DNA from 2 places in the Arthrobacter sp. zg-Y1219 genome. Region 2 is predicted to be linked to the other one. Evidence: predicted binding sites of a transcription regulator. Region 2 holds the regulator's gene; the other holds the start of a gene.

Region 1 (8,181 bases), on a different contig from region 2:
GACTTCCGGGGGCTCGGCTGGGGTGAGGATCCGGCTGCCGTGGCCCTGGAACGGGCCCGGGTGGCGCTGGAACCGGGGCACCGGTTCGGGCCGCAGGGCAGCGGCTTCGCCCGGTTGAACTTCGCCTGCTCCCCGGAGGTGCTGGCCGAGGCGGTGGAGCGGCTGGCACGGGTGCGGGCGTCGTCGTCGGACGGGACCGCCTAGATGACCACCGGCCGGCCTGAATGAAGGACAGCGATAGGCTTGTTGGGCCAGGGGCGAAGATAGAGACCGCCAGGCACATCACCGTGAACGGCGGGAAATACCGCAAGAAGGCAGGCAAACGGAATGGACCCGACCACCAACTACTGGGCGCTGTTTGCCATCCTTTTCCCGTGGGGCCTTTTCCTTTGCCTCGTGGGGATCCTCACCTACCGGAAAAAGTTCCTTCGGTTTCTGGCGGTAGACGACTTTTTCCCCGGTAAGCCTTCGCTGGCCACCACCTATCTGGGTACCTTCATCATGCTGATAGCCTCTGCCCATTTTGTCTCGGTTGCCGACCTCGAGGCCCTGACGGTGCCTTTTGGCCTGGCACTGTTTACCAGTTGGCTGCTCGGCGTTGGCGGAATATTTTGGATGCCGAAATTCCTCCAGCCGGCATGGATGAAGGAAGCCGACCGGTTGATGGCGCGGGGCGAAGATCTGTTCGCCAAGAGGTTCCTGCAGGGAGGAAGCTAGGCGAAGTAGACGCCGATCCGGTTGCCGTCGATCTCCTCGATCCGGATGTCGATGTCGTAGATGTCCCGCAGCACCTCCGGCTGCATGATCTTCACCGGCGGCCCCTGGTGGATCAGCCGGCCCTCGCGCATGGCAATAATGTCGTCGGAGTAGCAGGAGGCGAAATTGATGTCGTGGATGACCAGCACCACGGTCTTGCCGAAGTCGTCGGTGAGCCGGCGCAGCAGCCGCATCATCTCCACCGAGTGCTTCATGTCCAGGTTATTCAGCGGTTCGTCCAGCAGCAGGTAGTCGGTGCCCTGGGCCAGGACCATGGCGATGAACGCGCGCTGGCGCTGTCCGCCGGAGAGCTCGTCGACAAACCGGTCCGCCAGGGCCGTCAGGTCCAGATAGGCCATGGCCTCGTCGATGAAGGCCTTGTCCGCGATGGTCGGGCGTCCGCCGTTGTGCGGGTAGCGGCCGAAGCCCACCAGATCACGCACGGTCAGCCGGACCGTGAGCTGGTTGTCCTGGCGCAGGATGGCCATCTTCCGGGCCAGCTCCTTGCCGCCGGTGGCGCTGACATCCAGCCCGTCCACCAGCACCGATCCGCTGTCCATGCGCAGCAGCCGGGAAATCATCGACAGCAGGGTGGACTTGCCGGCACCGTTGGGCCCGATGATCGAGGTGATGCCGCCTTCCTTGATGTCGGCGCTCACGCCGTCGACCACCAGTTGGTTGGCATAGGACTTGGAGACGCCGGTTATGGAGATCATTTGACGTTGCCTCTCAGCAGCAGGATAAGGAAGACGATGCCGCCGACGAATTCGATGACGATGCTCAGTGCCGTGTCGAACGCGAAGATCCGTTCCAGGACCAGCTGCCCGCCGACCAGGGCGATGATGCCGAGCAGCACGGCGATGGGCAGCACCGCGGCGTGGCGGAAGTGCGAGCACAGCTGGTAGGCCAGCGAGGCCACCAGTAGGCCGAAGAACGTCACCGGGCCCACCAGGGCGGTGGAGACGGCGACCAGGACGGAGCAGATGATCAGCGTGGACGTCACTGCCTTCTTATGGTCCACGCCGAGGTTGACGGCCATGTCCCGGCCCAGGGCCAGGACGTCGAAGGAGCTGCGCATCCGCCAGGCCATGATGCTGACCAGCGCGACGGCGACGGCTGAGTAGCCCAGCAGGGCACCGTCCACGTTGTTGAAGGAGGCGAAGAACAGGTCCTGCAGGATGATGAACTCGCTGGGATCGATCAGCCGCTGGAGCAGGGACGAGAAGCCCCGGAACATGGTGCCGAAGATGATTCCCACCAGCAGCATCAGGTGCAGGGACTTGCCGCCGCCGGTGAACAGCCAGCGGTAGAGCAGGAAGGAGAAGCCCACCATGAGCACGAGCTCGATGATGAACAGCACGGGCTCGGACATCGTGAGCACGGCCTGGCCGCCGATCACGAACACCAGGGCGGTCTGCAGCAGCACGTACAGGGCGTCAAAGCCCATGATCGACGGCGTCAGGATGCGGTTGCAGGTCACCGTCTGGAAGAGCACGGTGGAGACCCCGACGGCGTAAGCCACCAGGATCATCGACGCCACCTTGACGGCGCGGCGCGGCAGGATGTAGCCGAGGTTTCCCCGCAGCTCGATGGTCATGAACACCGCGACGAGGGCTGCCGCGGCAATTCCCAGGGTGATGATCCAGAACTTCGGCGGCAGAGAGCGCACCGGGTGCCGGCGGGAGGAGACCATCGCCGTCGGCAGCGGGTTGGAGTTAGCCACGGGCGGCACGCTTTCGCAGGAGCAGGTACAGGAAGAGGACGCTGCCGATGGCGGAGACGATCACGCCCACCGGAATTTCGTATGGGTAGCGGATGGTGCGGCCGATGATGTCGCAGGCCAGGACAAAGCCGGCGCCGAAGACGGCGACCCAGGGCACCGCCCGCCGGACGTTGTCGCCGATCATCAGGGAGACCAGGTTCGGCACGATCAGGCCCAGGAACGGAATGGAACCCACGCTGACGACGACGACGGCGCTGATCAGGGACACGATGACCAGGCCCAGCATCATCACGCGGTTGTAGTTCAGGCCGAGGTTGGTGGTGAAATCGGCGCCCATGCCCGCGACGGTGAAGCGGTCGGCGGCGAGGTAGCCGATCACCGTCAGGATGCCGACGATCCAGAGCAGCTCATAGCGGCCCCGCAGGACGCCCGAGAAGTCTCCGACCATCCAGCTGTTCAGGGTTTGCAGCAGGTCGGTGCGGTAAGCGAAAAAGGTGGTGACGGCGGAGATGACGCCGCCGAGCATGATGCCGACCAGGGGAACGATCAGCGTGTTGCGCATCGGCAGGCGGCGCAGGATGAGCAGGAACAGTGCGGTTCCGGCTGCCGCGAACAGGGTGGCGGTGGACATCTTCATGATCATGGAGGCGCCGGGAAGCAGGACGGTGACCACCAGGATGCCCAGGGATGCGGACTCCACGGTGCCGACGGTGCCCGGTTCCACGAACTTGTTGCGGGCCATCAGCTGCATGATGAGCCCGGCGACGCTCAGGGCCATGCCGGCGAGGATGATGCTCAGGGTGCGGGGAACGCGGCTGACCCAAAAGACCTGCCACGCCACGGGATCCCCGGCCAGCAGCGAGGGCAGCGAAACGTCGCTGACCCCGATGAACATGCTCGCCACAGCCAGCACGAAGACCGCTGCGGACCCCAGCGCCAGGCTGGCCGCGGTACGCGGAAACCGCCGTCGTCGGGTGACGGCGGCGGAAGTGGAGGGCGGGGGCAATGCGGGGGGAGAAGCGGGGCCTGGGGCAGGCGCGGCGGGAGCGCTCATGAGAAAAGTCCGGTCTCGCCTTAGGTTCCGGCAGCGGTGCCGGAACCTAAGGCGGTGAGAGGGATGTTAGGAAATACCGTTCTGGACTTCGGTGACCATGCTGTCCACGTTGGTCAGGCCGTAGCCCACGAGGTACCAGCTGTTGGCGTCCAGCGTGGTGATGCGGTCGTTCTTGGCGGCGTTGGTGCCGTTGACCAGTTCGTTGTCCAGCACGGCAACAGCTGCCTCGCCGCTTTCGCCGACTGCAGTGTCGCGGTCGATGACGAACAGGTTGTCGGGGTTCTTGGTGGCGATGTATTCGGCGGTGACGGACTCGCCGTGCTTGCCTTCGGACTTGATCTCCGCGACCGGAGTCACGCCGAGGACGTCGTGGATGATGCCGAAGCGGGAGCCGGCGCCGTAAGCAGTCATTTCGCCGCCGCTGGTCATGACGATCAGGCCGGTTCCTGCGTCAGCTGCAGCGGTTTTGGTCTCTTCGATCCGCTTGTCGATGGCGGCGAGCTTCTCGTCAGCGGCTTCTTCCTTGTCGAAGATCCGGCCCAGCGTGCCCGTTGCTTCCTTGAAGGAAGCCATCGGATCAGCCGCATCAACGCTCAGGTCGATGGTGGGCGCAATCTTGCTCAGTTCCTCATAGGAGGCAGCAACACGGCCCGAGATGATGATCAGGTCCGGTGCGCCTTCGCTGATGGCTTCGAAATCCGGTTCCTTCATAGAGCCGATCTTCGTGTAATCATCACCGGCGAACTTGGAGAGGCTGTCGGGGAAGTTGGCTGCCGGAACGCCGTCGACATCAACGTCGAGGGCATCCATCGTGTCGAGGGCACCCAGGTCGAAGGTGTAGACGGTTTCCGGGTTCACCGGAACTTCAGTGGTTCCCTGGGCATGCTCAACGGTGACGTTGGTCGGCTCGGGAGCTTCTTCGGCGGTGGCGGCCGTCTCGGCTCCGCAGGCGCTCAGCGCGAGGAGAGAGGCCAGCGCGGTGCCCGCGACGATGCGGGACTTGAGGGTGTTTTTCACAGTAATGGGCTCCAGCTGCTTGGGTCCGGGTCCGCGCGGCGGAGAAACCCCGCAACCGGAAACGGAAAAAATGCCAATAGGACACAGAAGTGTTTGCTAATCAATGCGCGCCCCTGAAAACTATCTGTTAGGTAAGGCTAAGGCAAGTTAAGCGCAGCACATTTCGTTATATCGCCTCCCGGCACCCGGGTAGCCGGAGCCAATATTGGCACTCGCCTTGACCGAGTGCTAACCGTTGCATAAGTTAGGAACCAGCACTCTCCCAGTGAGGGTGCTAATTCCTGAGGGAAGCGCCATCCGGCACCGCGACGACGGCCAGCGCCTACCGACGGTCCACATCCGTTAGTAACTACGCAAAGGAGAGCCCGAGTGTCGGTCTCGATTAAGCCCCTTGAGGATCGTATTGTTGTCCGCCCCCTCGAAGCCGAGCAGACCACTGCTTCCGGCCTCGTCATCCCGGACACCGCCAAGGAAAAGCCCCAGGAGGGCGAAGTTGTCGCAGTAGGCCCCGGCCGCGTTGACGACAACGGCAACCGCGTTCCCGTGGATGTTTCCGAAGGCGACGTCGTCATCTACTCCAAGTACGGCGGAACTGAAGTCAAGCACGGCGGCCAGGAATACCTGGTGCTGTCCGCCCGCGACGTACTGGCCATCGTCGTTAAGTAGTTGAAAAAGGAAGACCCCGGCCAATCTGGCCGGGGTTTTCTGATGCAGGTGCAGATGTAGCTGTCGGAAAGGACACACACATGGCAAAGCAATTGGAGTTCAACGACTCCGCCCGCCGCTCGCTGGAGGCCGGCGTCGACAAGCTGGCCAACACCGTCAAGGTGACCCTCGGCCCGCGCGGCCGCAACGTAGTGCTCGCCAAGACCTGGGGCGCTCCCACCATCACCAACGACGGCGTGACCATCGCCCGCGAGGTGGAGCTGGATGACCCCTACGAAAACCTCGGCGCCCAGCTGGCCAAGGAAGTAGCCACCAAGACCAACGATGTTGCCGGCGACGGCACCACCACGGCAACCGTCCTGGCGCAGGCACTGGTCAAGGAAGGCCTGCGCAACGTTGCTGCCGGCGCAGCTCCGGGCCAGCTCAAGCGCGGCATGGAAATCGCCGTGGAGGCAGTTGCCGCACGGCTGCTGGAAAACGCCAAGGAAGTTGAAGGCAACCAGGTTGCGCACGTCGCTGCCATCTCCGCGCAGAGCATGGAGATCGGCGAACTGCTGGCCAAGGCTTTCGACACCGTCGGCAAGGACGGCGTCATCACCATCGAGGAATCGTCCTCGACGCAGACCGAACTGGTCATCACCGAAGGCATGCAGTTCGACAAGGGCTACCTGTCCCCGTACTTCGTGACCGACGCCGAGCGCCAGGAAGCCGTCCTCGAGGACGCGCTGATCCTGATCAACTCCGGCAAGATCTCCTCCGTCGCCGAGTTCCTGCCGCTGCTGGAGAAGGCGCTGGGAACCTCCAAGCCGCTGTTCATCATCGCCGAGGACATTGAGGGCGAAGCCCTGTCCACCCTGGTGGTCAACAAGATCCGCGGAACCCTGAACGTCGTGGCCGTCAAGGCTCCCGGCTTCGGCGACCGCCGCAAGGCCATGATGCAGGACATCGCCACCCTTACGGGTGCGCAGGTTGTCTCGCCCGACCTGGGCCTGAAGCTGGACCAGGTTGGCCTTGAGGTGCTGGGCTCCGCCCGCCGCATCACGGTCACCAAGGACAACACCACCATCGTTGACGGTTCCGGTTCGGAATCCGACGTGGCGGACCGCGTTGCCCAGATCCGCGCCGAAATTGAGCGCACGGATTCCGACTGGGACCGCGAGAAGCTGCAGGAACGCCTGGCCAAGCTCTCCGGCGGCATTGGCGTCATCAAGGTCGGTGCAGCCACCGAGGTTGAGCTGAAGGAAAAGAAGCACCGCATCGAAGACGCAGTGTCCTCGACGCGTGCAGCCCTGGAAGAGGGCATCGTGGCCGGCGGCGGTTCCGCGCTGGTCCACGCAGCCAAGGCCCTGGACACCGATCCCGAGGTTGTTAAGCTCGAAGGCGACGCCGCCACCGCTGTGGGCCTGGTCCGCCGCGCCCTGGCGCAGCCGCTGCGCTGGATCGCCGAGAACGCCGGCGCCGAAGGCATGGTTGTTGTCGCCAAGGTCACCGACCTGGAGGTCAACAACGGCTTCAACGCCGCAACCGGCGTGTACGAGAACCTGATCGAGGCCGGCATCATTGACCCGGTCAAGGTCACGCGCTCGGCGCTGCGCAATGCCGCGTCCATCGCGGCACTGGTACTCACCACTGAAGCCCTCGTGGTGGAGAAGCCGGCCGACGACGAAGAAGATCACGGACACCAGCACTAAGTAACGGTTGGAGCCCCGGTGCCGCAGCGGAATTCCGCTGCGGCACCGGGGCTTTTTTCGGTTCGGCCCCTGCCGCCGGGGACGACGGCGGACGTGCCGGCACGGGGGAAGGCACGGGGAGGGCACGGGGGAAGGCACGGGGGAAGGCACGTGGGAATCCCGCTCTCGGCGGGCCGGGAAGGAACGGCTGTGACCGATGCCACCCGTAAGGTTTTGGAATAGGGACGGGCGGTCTTTCGTTTTAGGATGTAGGTGAGCCAACCGGTCCCTTTCCGGTTTTCCCTCCATCCCTCCGGTCCTTCGCGAAAGAGGCGTAGTTTTGAGCCAGCAGTCCCCAGAGCATGACCCGTTCGGCTTCATTGGCCTGACGTACGACGACGTCCTGCTGCTGCCCGGCCCCACGGACGTCATTCCGTCCGAGGCAGACACGTCTTCGCGCCTGTCCAAGCGGATCACTGTGCACACGCCGCTGCTCTCCGCGGCCATGGACACGGTGACGGAATCCCGCATGGCGATCGCCATGGCACGCCAGGGCGGCCTCGGCGTGATCCACCGCAACCTCTCGATCCCGGACCAGGCCGAGCATGTGGACCGCGTCAAGCGCAGCGAGTCCGGCATGATCACCAATCCGGTCACCATCGCCCCGGACGCCACCCTGCTGGAACTGGACGATCTGTGCGCCCATTTCCGCGTTTCCGGCCTGCCGGTCGTGGACGAGGACAACAAGCTGCTCGGCATCGTGACCAACCGCGACACCCGCTTCATCCCGCGCGCCGATTACCCCCGCCGCCTGGTCAACGAGGTCATGACCCGGATGCCGCTGATCACCGGCCGGGTTGGGATCAGCGCCGAGGAAACCGTTGAACTGCTGGGCAAGCACCGCATCGAGAAGCTTCCCCTGGTTGACGACGACGGCCGCCTGCAGGGCCTGATCACGGTCAAGGACTTCGACAAGGCCGAGCAATACCCGCTCGCCACCAAGGACGAGGAAGGCCGGCTGCGCGTCGGAGCCGCCATCGGCTTCTTCGGCGACGGCTACGAGCGCGCCATGACCCTGGTCGAGGCCGGCGTCGACCTCCTAGTCGTCGACACCGCCAACGGTCACAGCGCCGGCGTGCTGGAAATGATCGCCCGCCTGAAGAAGGATCCGGCAGTCGCGCACGTGGACATCATCGGCGGCCAGGCCGCCACCCGCGAAGGCGCGCAGGCCCTCATCGATGCCGGTGCCGATGCGATCAAGGTCGGCGTCGGTCCGGGCTCGATCTGCACCACCC
Region 2 (8,181 bases):
CATCTCTTTCGGCGCGGCGGGCGGTTCAGTGGCGTCCCCCCTGAGCGGTGCGGCTCCTTCGGAGGGAAAGCCCGCCCCGGGCCGCATACCCGTCTACTGGCTGGGCCTGAACGGCTCCGATGTCCAGCTCTACCGGGAATTCCAGCCTGCCGAGAGCGGCGGCGACCCCATCGGTGAAGCAGTGCTCGCCATGACCTCCGGCAAGCCGGCGGATCCGGACTATTTTAATCCGTGGCACAAGGCCAGCCGCGTCACCGCCTCGATCTCCGGCAAGAACGTCATTACCGTCGACATTTCCGAGGATGCCTTCACAACCTCAATGGACGAGGGAATGGCCCACCGTGCCGTTCAGCAGCTGGTCTACACGGCCACCGCGGCGGCATCGAATGCCGGTTTGACCACCGTGGGCCACGAGGCGTCGGTGGTGCTGCTGGTGGACGGCAAGGCGGATTACACCGCCTTTGGGCACGAGGTCCTGGAAGGCCCGCTGCAGCGCGACGCGGCGCTCATGGCGCCCATTTGGATCATCGACCCGCAGGAGGGATCCGGCTCGCAATCCTCCCTCACCGTGCACGGCACGGCAGTCTCCGAAGGCGGCCAGCTCTCCTGGCGGGTGGAACCCATTGTGGACGGCCGGCCGGCGGAGACCGCCATCGAGACCGGTTATGCCGAACTCGAGGCACCCACCGGAGGCAGCTCGCTTTTCGGCTTTACCGTGGAGCTGCCCCCGGGTGAATACAACGTCAGCGTCTTTCACGGCGAGGACCGGGAGAACGAGGATTCCAAGCGCGTGAGCGTCAGCTCCGTGCCGCAGTAGTTCCTACCAGCGGCCCAGCAGGGAGTTGAGGACTGCCAGCGCAGCCGGCCCCGCAGTCGAGGACCGCAGGACGTGTCCGCCCAGCCGGACCGCCACGGCCCCGCCGGACCGCAGAAGGTCCACTTCTGCGGCGCTGATGCCGCCTTCCGGGCCCACAACCACCGCGATGCTCAGTGGCCGGTTCCCGGCCCGCCGGCGCGCTTCCGCGACGGCCGGGGCGAGTCCGCCGTCGGCCTCCTCGTGCAGCACCACCACCAGATCCACGTCAGCCAGCCGCAGCGCCAGTGCCTTTGACTCCACGACCTCTTCGACCAGCGGAACCGCTGAACGGCGGGACTGTTTGGCCGCAGCAGTGACAATCCCCTGCCATTTGGCCTGTCCCTTGGCCGCCTTGTCGGCGCGCCAGCGCACGATGCTGCGCTCGGACTGCCACGGAAGAACCACATGCACGCCGAGTTCTGTTGCCGCTTCGATCGCCTGCTCGTCGCGGCCGCCCTTGGCAAGGGCCTGGACCAGGATCAGCTTTTCGGCTGCCTCGTTTTCTTCGGTGACGGCTTCCACGGATACTTCCAGCCGGGACGGAGCCGCTGCCGACACGGTGCCGGTCAGCCGCAGTCCGGCACCGTCCACAATGTCCACCGGTTCGCCGGGGGCAAGCCGCTTCACGGCTACGGCGTGGTGGGCCTCCGGTCCCTCGAGGACAAACACTGACCCGGGCACGGCGGCGCGGACGGCGCCCGGGTCACCGAAGAAAATGGGGTTGGTCATGGTCAGAGATTGCCCAGGCGGTCCCGCAGCCGGGCGAAGACGCCGGATCCGCTGCCGGCCAGGCGGCCCTCGGCGTATTCCTCACCGCGGAGCTTTGCCAGTTTGCGCAGCAGCTCCTCCTGCTCCGCGTCCAGCTTCTGCGGAGTCTCCACATGCAGGTGGACCAGGAGGTCTCCGCGGCCGTAACCGCGCAGATGGGTGACGCCCAGTCCCTTGAGGGTGGTGATTTCGCCGGACTGCGTGCCGGCCTTGACCGTAATTTCACGGTCGCCGTCGAACGTTTCGAAGTTGATCGAGGAGCCCAGTGCGGCGGCCGTCATCGGCACCGTCAGGGTGGCGTGCAAGTCGTCGCCCTCGCGCACGAACGTGGGATCGGCGTTAACCCGGATCTCCACGTAGAGGTCACCCTGCGGTCCGCCGGCGGTGCCGGCTTCGCCCTGGCCGCCGAGCTGGATGCGGGTGCCGGTGGCAACGCCGGCCGGGATCTTGATGTTCAGCGTGCGGCGGCTGCGGACCCGGCCCTCGCCGGCGCACTCGTGGCAGGGATCGGGAATGACCGAGCCGTACCCCTGGCACGATCCGCAGGGGGCGCTGGTCATGACCTGGCCCAGGATGGAGCGGACAGCGCGCTGCACCTGGCCGGTGCCGTGGCAGATGTCGCAGGTCCGCGGCGAGGTGCCGGGCTGGCAGCAGCTGCCGTCGCAGGTCGGGCAGGTGACGGCGGTGTCGACGTCGATCTTCTTGTTGATGCCGAACACGGCGTCCTTGAGATCGATGCGCACATTGATCAGCGCGTCCTGGCCGCGGCGCGTGCGGGAGGCCGGGCCCCGGCCGCCGCCCGCTCCGGCTCCGCCGAAGAAGGTGTCGAAAATGTCCTGGAAGCCAAAGCTCTGGCCGCCGAAGCCGGCGCCGCCGCCGAAACCGTTGTCGTTGCCGTTCTCGTTGCCGGTGGTGTCGTAGATCCGGCGCTTCTGCGGATCCGCCAGCACCTCGTAGGCGTGGGTCACGGCCTTGAACTCGTCCTGCGCTCCGGGAGCAGAGTTAACATCCGGGTGCAGCTTGCGGGCAAGCTTCCGGTACGCCTTCTTGATTTCTTCGCCCGTTGCGTCGCGTCCGACACCCAGGACCTGGTAGTGATCGCTCACTCGTGCACATCGCTTCCTGTAATTTGCAGTAACCGTGTTGCGGTTTCGCCTTCTCTTGCGAAGACTTCCGCCGGCTCCGGCCGCCTTGGACGGCCGGGAACCGGCGCACTGCTGCTGTATTGTCTAACGTTTTCTAGTTGTTCAGTATCCGGGAAAGGTAGCGGGCCACGGCCCGCACCGTCGCCATGGTGTTGGGATAATCCATGCGGGTTGGTCCGAGCACCCCCACCTTCGCCGAAGCGTCCGGGCCGTAGCCGGTGGCCACGACCGATGCCTCCGACAGCGAACCGTGCGGGTTCTCCCGTCCGATCCGGACCGAAACGCCCCGGGCGTCCTGCTCCATTTCGGACAACAACCGAAGCATGACCACTTGTTCCTCCAGCGCCTCGAGGATCGGGCCAATGGTCAGGGGAAAGTCTACGGTGGACCGTGCGAGGTTGGCTGTTCCGGCCATGACCAAGCGGTCTTCGCGGTTGATTCCGGCCAGTTGTTCCAGGCACCGGGCCAGGGCGGCGGCACTGCGCCGCCTGCGGGCCGGCACCGTGGCCAGGCATTCGGCCAGGTGGCCGGTGATCCGGGTCAGCGGTGTGCCGCTGAGCGAGACGAGGAAGTGCTGCCGCAAATCCAGCAGGTCCGGCTCCGTGACCTGGTCCGGAATGGTGATGACGCGCTGCTCCACCCGGCCGGTCGTCGAAATCAGGACAACCAGCACCTGGGCGGGTGCGAGCAGGACAAACTCGATGTGCCGCACCTTGGCGTTGCCCAAATGCGGATACTGCACCACGGCCACCTGGTTAGTCAGCTGCGACAGCAGCCGGACCGTCCGCTCCATGACGTCGTCGAGGTCGTCGGCGCCCTCCAGCAGGGAGGAGATGGCCTTGCGTTCGGCGGCGGACAGGGGCTTTACATCGGAGATCCTGTCCACAAACAAGCGGTAGCCCTTGTCGGTGGGGATGCGCCCGGCAGAAGTATGAGGCGCAACGATCAGGCCCTCTTCTTCAAGGGCAGCCATATCGTTGCGGATGGTTGCGCTGGAGACCCCGAGCTGGTGGCGTTCCACCAGGGCCTTGGAGCCGACCGGCTCGCGCGAATGCACATAGTCTTCAACAATGGCCCGGAGCACCTCGAGTCTGCGTGGTTCACTCATGGTTTTCCCTCCCTTGCTGACGGTGGACCGGCGGTCAACCGGCGTCGGCCGTTGAGCGGCTGACGGTTAGCACTCACCATGCCTAAGTGCTAAGTCTAATACGGATCAGGGTCGTTGCTAGCATTGAGTGGCCCGAGCCGCGCACGCCTGCGGCGTGCACTTGCCAGCTGCATGCGAACCAACCAAAGCGAGGAAAACACCCGTGTCCAACTTTTCGTGGGGACCGCAGGACATCAGTGCTCCGGCCCGGAAAACCCTCCCCAAGGTCGGGGCAGAGGCCGGTCTGGTGCTCGAGGATGTGCAGAGCGGCTGGGTCGGAGCCGTGGTCCGGGTGGAGAAGTCCGGCGGACTGCATCTGATGGTGCTGGAGGACCGGCGGGGAAAAACCAAGTCGTTTGAACTGGGTTTCGGCTTCCTGCTCGACGGCGAGCCGGTGGAAGTGATCCCGGCGGTCAAGGCGGCGGCACCCGTGTCCCGGCGGACGGCGTCGGGCTCCGTCCGGGTGGACAATGTGCGGGCGCGCACCGCCAGGGCCAGCCGCATCTGGGTGGAAGGAAAGCACGACGCCGAACTGGTGGAGAAGGTGTGGGGCGACGACCTCCGCGTGGAAGGCATCGTCGTCGAGCCCCTGCACGGAGTGGATGATCTGCATGCCGCGGTTCGGGACTTCAGCCCGGGCCCCGGCCGCCGGCTGGGCATCCTGGTGGACCACCTGGTGTCCGGCTCCAAGGAGTCCCGCATCGCCGCCGAAACCATGGCGGTCCCCGGGGCGCGCGGAAACGTGCTGATTGTGGGGCATCCGTACGTTGATGTCTGGCAGGCCATCAAGCCGCAGACCATCGGCCTGACCGCCTGGCCGGTGGTCCCGCGGCACGAAGACTGGAAGACGGGCATCCTCAAGGGCCTGGGCTGGCCGCACCGGGACCACACGGACGTGGCGATGGGGTGGAAGAAACTGCTGGGCAGCGTCAACTCGTACGCCGATCTGGAGCCCTCGCTGTTGGGGCGGGTGGAGGAAGTCATCGACTTCCTGACCGTTCCCTAGCGAACCGCGCGCCGCGTCGGGTACCGGAGACGGGACCCGTTGCCAGTAACCTAGTTGAGGTACAGGGCAGTAAACCGATCCGATCCGATCTGCACAGTTTTATCTGCACAGTCTCACCGGGTTTATCTGCACAGTCTCACCGGGTACCGCGAGTCCAAGCATTGGCCCCAGGGCATAAGACCAAGGCGTCCAGAGTCACAAAGGAAACAGCAGTGTCGAACATCCGTCAGAACCACCACCCGCAGCCCGATGACCGGGGTTCCGGCGCTCGTCCCGCCTACCAGGGAGCGCCCGCCAATGCGCTGCCCCTGACGGCCTCGGAGGACCGGCAGTGGGCAACCATGGCGCACTTCGGCGGCATCCTGGGTTTCATCCCGGCCCTGGTCATCTTTCTGGTTTTCCGCGACCGCGGCCCCTTCACCGCCCAGGAGTCCAAGGAAGCGCTGAACTTCACGCTGCCTCCCACCATCGTTGCCCTGGTGGCTTGGCTGCTGTCCTTCATTCCGGTAATCGGCTGGGTCTTCGCCATCCTTAACGCCCTGCTCTGGGTCATCATTGCCGTTTCCTCGGTGGTGGCCGGCATCGAGGTCAACCGCGGGCGCCCTTACCGGTACCGCCTGAACCTGCGCCGCATCACGTAACGGGCATTCACCTCAGACAGGCCAAAAAAGAAGGACCCCGGCCGGCATCGCTGCCGTCCCCCGGGGTCCTTCTCTTGTTGGATGCCTCTTGTCCCGGTCCGGCAGCCTGTCCTAGTCCGGCAGCCTGTCCTAGTCCGGCAGCCTGTCCCGGTCCGGCAGCCTGTCCTAGTCCGGCAGCAGGCGGCGGACGACGGCGTCGGCGAGCAGGCGGCCCTTGGTCGTGAGCAGCACGCGGCCGGTCAGGGCAGCCCTCGGGTCCACCAGGCCGTCGGCCATCAGGCCCGCGACGGCGAGCCGGCCGGAATCCTTCAGCCGGGACAGCTCCAGGCCCTCCGCAAGCCGGGTGCGCAGCATGACGTCTTCCACGTACCGGGTGTCGGCGTCGAGGGTTTCGCGCCCCACCGCCGGCGACTCCCCCGCCGCAAGCCGCTGCGCGTAGGCGGTCGGGTGCTTCGCGTTCCACCAGCGCACGCCGCCGGCGTGGGAATGCGCGCCGGGACCGATCCCCCACCAGTCATCGCTGCGCCAGTACGCCAGGTTGTGGCGGCAGTGATCAGAGGGTGTCCGGGACCAGTTGCTCACCTCGTACCAGGACAGTCCGGCGGCCGTCATCATTTCGTCGGCCATGAGGTATTTGTCCGCGTGGTCGTCGTCGTCGATCGGCGGCACCTCGCCGCGCCGCATCCGTGCGGCCAGCTTGGTGCCGTCCTCGATGATCAGCGCGTAGGCCGAGATGTGGTCCGGCTCGTAGCTGAGCGCCTCCTTGACGGAGACTTCCCAGTCCGCGAGGGACTCTCCCGGCGTGCCGTAGATCAGGTCGACGCTCACGTTCAGGCCGGCGTCGCGCGCCCACTTCACTGCCTGGGGAACCCGCGACGGCGTGTGCGTGCGGTCCAGGACCGCCAGGACGTGTGGGACCGCTGACTGCATGCCGAAGGAGACCCGGGTGAAACCGGCGTCGGCGAGCAGCTGCAGGGACGCGGGGGTGACCGAGTCCGGGTTGGCTTCGGTGGTGACCTCGGCGCCCGGTTCCAGGCCCCAGGCGTCAACGGCTGTCTTCAGGATCCCGGCCAGGTCCTCGGCGGGCAGCAGGGTGGGTGTTCCGCCGCCGAAAAAGACGGTGCCGAGCTTCCGGTCCGGCAAGCCCGAGGCCTTCAGCGCACGGGCGGCAAAGCGGACTTCCTGTTCCGCGGTGCCGCCGTAGGCGGCCTGCGAGGCGCCGCCGCCGAGCTCGGTGGCGGTGTAGGTGTTGAAGTCGCAGTAGCCGCAGCGGACGGCGCAGAACGGGATATGGACGTAAAGCCCGAAGTTCCGTTCGGCTGCGCCGGCCGCGGCCTGTGCTGGCAGGAGTCCGTCGGCGGGTGCCGGGTCTCCGAGGGGCAGTGCGCTGGGTGTCACTTCTTGGATTTGTCCTTGGATTCGTCGGAGGAAAGCGCTGCCACGAAGGCTTCCTGGGGAACCTCGACGCGGCCCACCATCTTCATGCGCTTCTTGCCTTCCTTCTGCTTTTCCAGCAGCTTGCGCTTACGGCTGATGTCGCCGCCGTAGCACTTGGCCAGCACGTCCTTGCGGATGGCGCGGATGGATTCGCGGGCGATGATCCGGGAGCCGATGGCCGCCTGGATGGGCACCTCGAACTGCTGGCGCGGGATCAGTTCGCGCAGCTTGCCGGTCATCATGACACCGTAGGAGTAGGCCTTGTCCCTGTGCGTGATGGAGCTGAACGCATCCACCTGTTCGCCCTGGAGCAGGATGTCCACCTTGACCAGGTCGGCGACCTGTTCGCCGTCGGCCTTCCAGTCCAGCGACGCGTAGCCGCGGGTCTTGGATTTGAGGATGTCGAAGAAGTCGAAGACGATCTCGGCCAGCGGCAGGCGGTACCGGATTTCCACCCGGTCCTCGGAGAGGTAGTCCATGCCGCCCAGGACGCCGCGGCGGGACTGGCACAGCTCCATGATGGCGCCGACAAATTCGTTCGGCGCCAGGATCGTGGCCGAGACCATCGGCTCGCGGACCTCTTTGATTTTGCCTTCGGGGTACTCGCTGGGGTTGGTCACCGTGACCACCTTCTTGTCCTCCAGCGTCACCTCGTACTCCACGTTGGGCGCGGTGGAGATCAGGTCCAGGTTGTACTCGCGCTCGAGCCGTTCACGGGTGATTTCCAGGTGCAGCAGGCCCAGGAATCCCACCCGGAAGCCGAAGCCCAGCGCCGCGGACGTCTCGGGTTCGTATACCAGCGCGGCATCGTTGAGCATCAGCTTTTCCAGTGCGTCGCGCAGCACCGGGTAGTCGGCGCCGTCGATGGGGTACAGCCCGGAGAACACCATGGGTTTGGGATCGGCGTAGCCTTCGAGGGACTTCTCGGCCGGCTTGGCCAGGTTGGTGACGGTGTCGCCGACCTTGGACAGCCGGACATCCTTCACGCCGGTGATGAGGTAGCCGACCTCACCGACGCCCAGGCCCTTGGACGGGGTGGGCTCCGGGGAACTGACGCCGATTTCCAGCAGTTCGTGGCTGGCGCGGGTGGACATCATCTGGATCCGTTCGCGCGGGGACAGCGAACCGTCGATGACGCGGACGTAGGTGACGACGCCGCGGTAGGTGTCATACACGGAGTC

What was found. Region 2 encodes HrcA, which represses chaperone genes, less so after heat shock. Its sites were predicted from a motif close to TTNGCACTCGNNNNNNNCGAGTGCNAA; they were not measured.
Region 1: groES (co-chaperone GroES) is a predicted target of HrcA. The motif match lies at 4,756-4,782, and genes of this name have one in related genera.

Annotation. Positions count from the first base shown of each region.
Region 1 covers NZ_JASKLY010000009.1:133,421-141,601, reverse strand. The annotation lists gene QNO00_RS05380 (MalY/PatB family protein) at 1-204, shown strand, start outside; gene QNO00_RS05375 (hypothetical protein) at 328-717, shown strand; gene QNO00_RS05370 (iron ABC transporter ATP-binding protein) at 714-1,472, opposite strand; gene QNO00_RS05365 (iron chelate uptake ABC transporter family permease subunit) at 1,469-2,479, opposite strand; gene QNO00_RS05360 (ABC transporter permease) at 2,472-3,533, opposite strand; gene QNO00_RS05355 (siderophore ABC transporter substrate-binding protein) at 3,600-4,550, opposite strand; gene groES (co-chaperone GroES) at 4,920-5,216, shown strand; gene groL (chaperonin GroEL) at 5,297-6,907, shown strand; gene guaB (IMP dehydrogenase) at 7,227-8,181, shown strand, end outside.
Region 2 covers NZ_JASKLY010000003.1:169,296-177,476, forward strand. The annotation lists gene QNO00_RS01970 (GerMN domain-containing protein) at 1-817, shown strand, start outside; gene QNO00_RS01975 (16S rRNA (uracil(1498)-N(3))-methyltransferase) at 821-1,585, opposite strand; gene dnaJ (molecular chaperone DnaJ) at 1,588-2,730, opposite strand; gene hrcA (heat-inducible transcriptional repressor HrcA) at 2,864-3,877, opposite strand; gene QNO00_RS01990 (DUF3097 domain-containing protein) at 4,080-4,922, shown strand; gene QNO00_RS01995 (DUF4870 domain-containing protein) at 5,144-5,563, shown strand; gene hemW (radical SAM family heme chaperone HemW) at 5,729-6,961, opposite strand; gene lepA (translation elongation factor 4) at 6,958-8,181, opposite strand, start outside.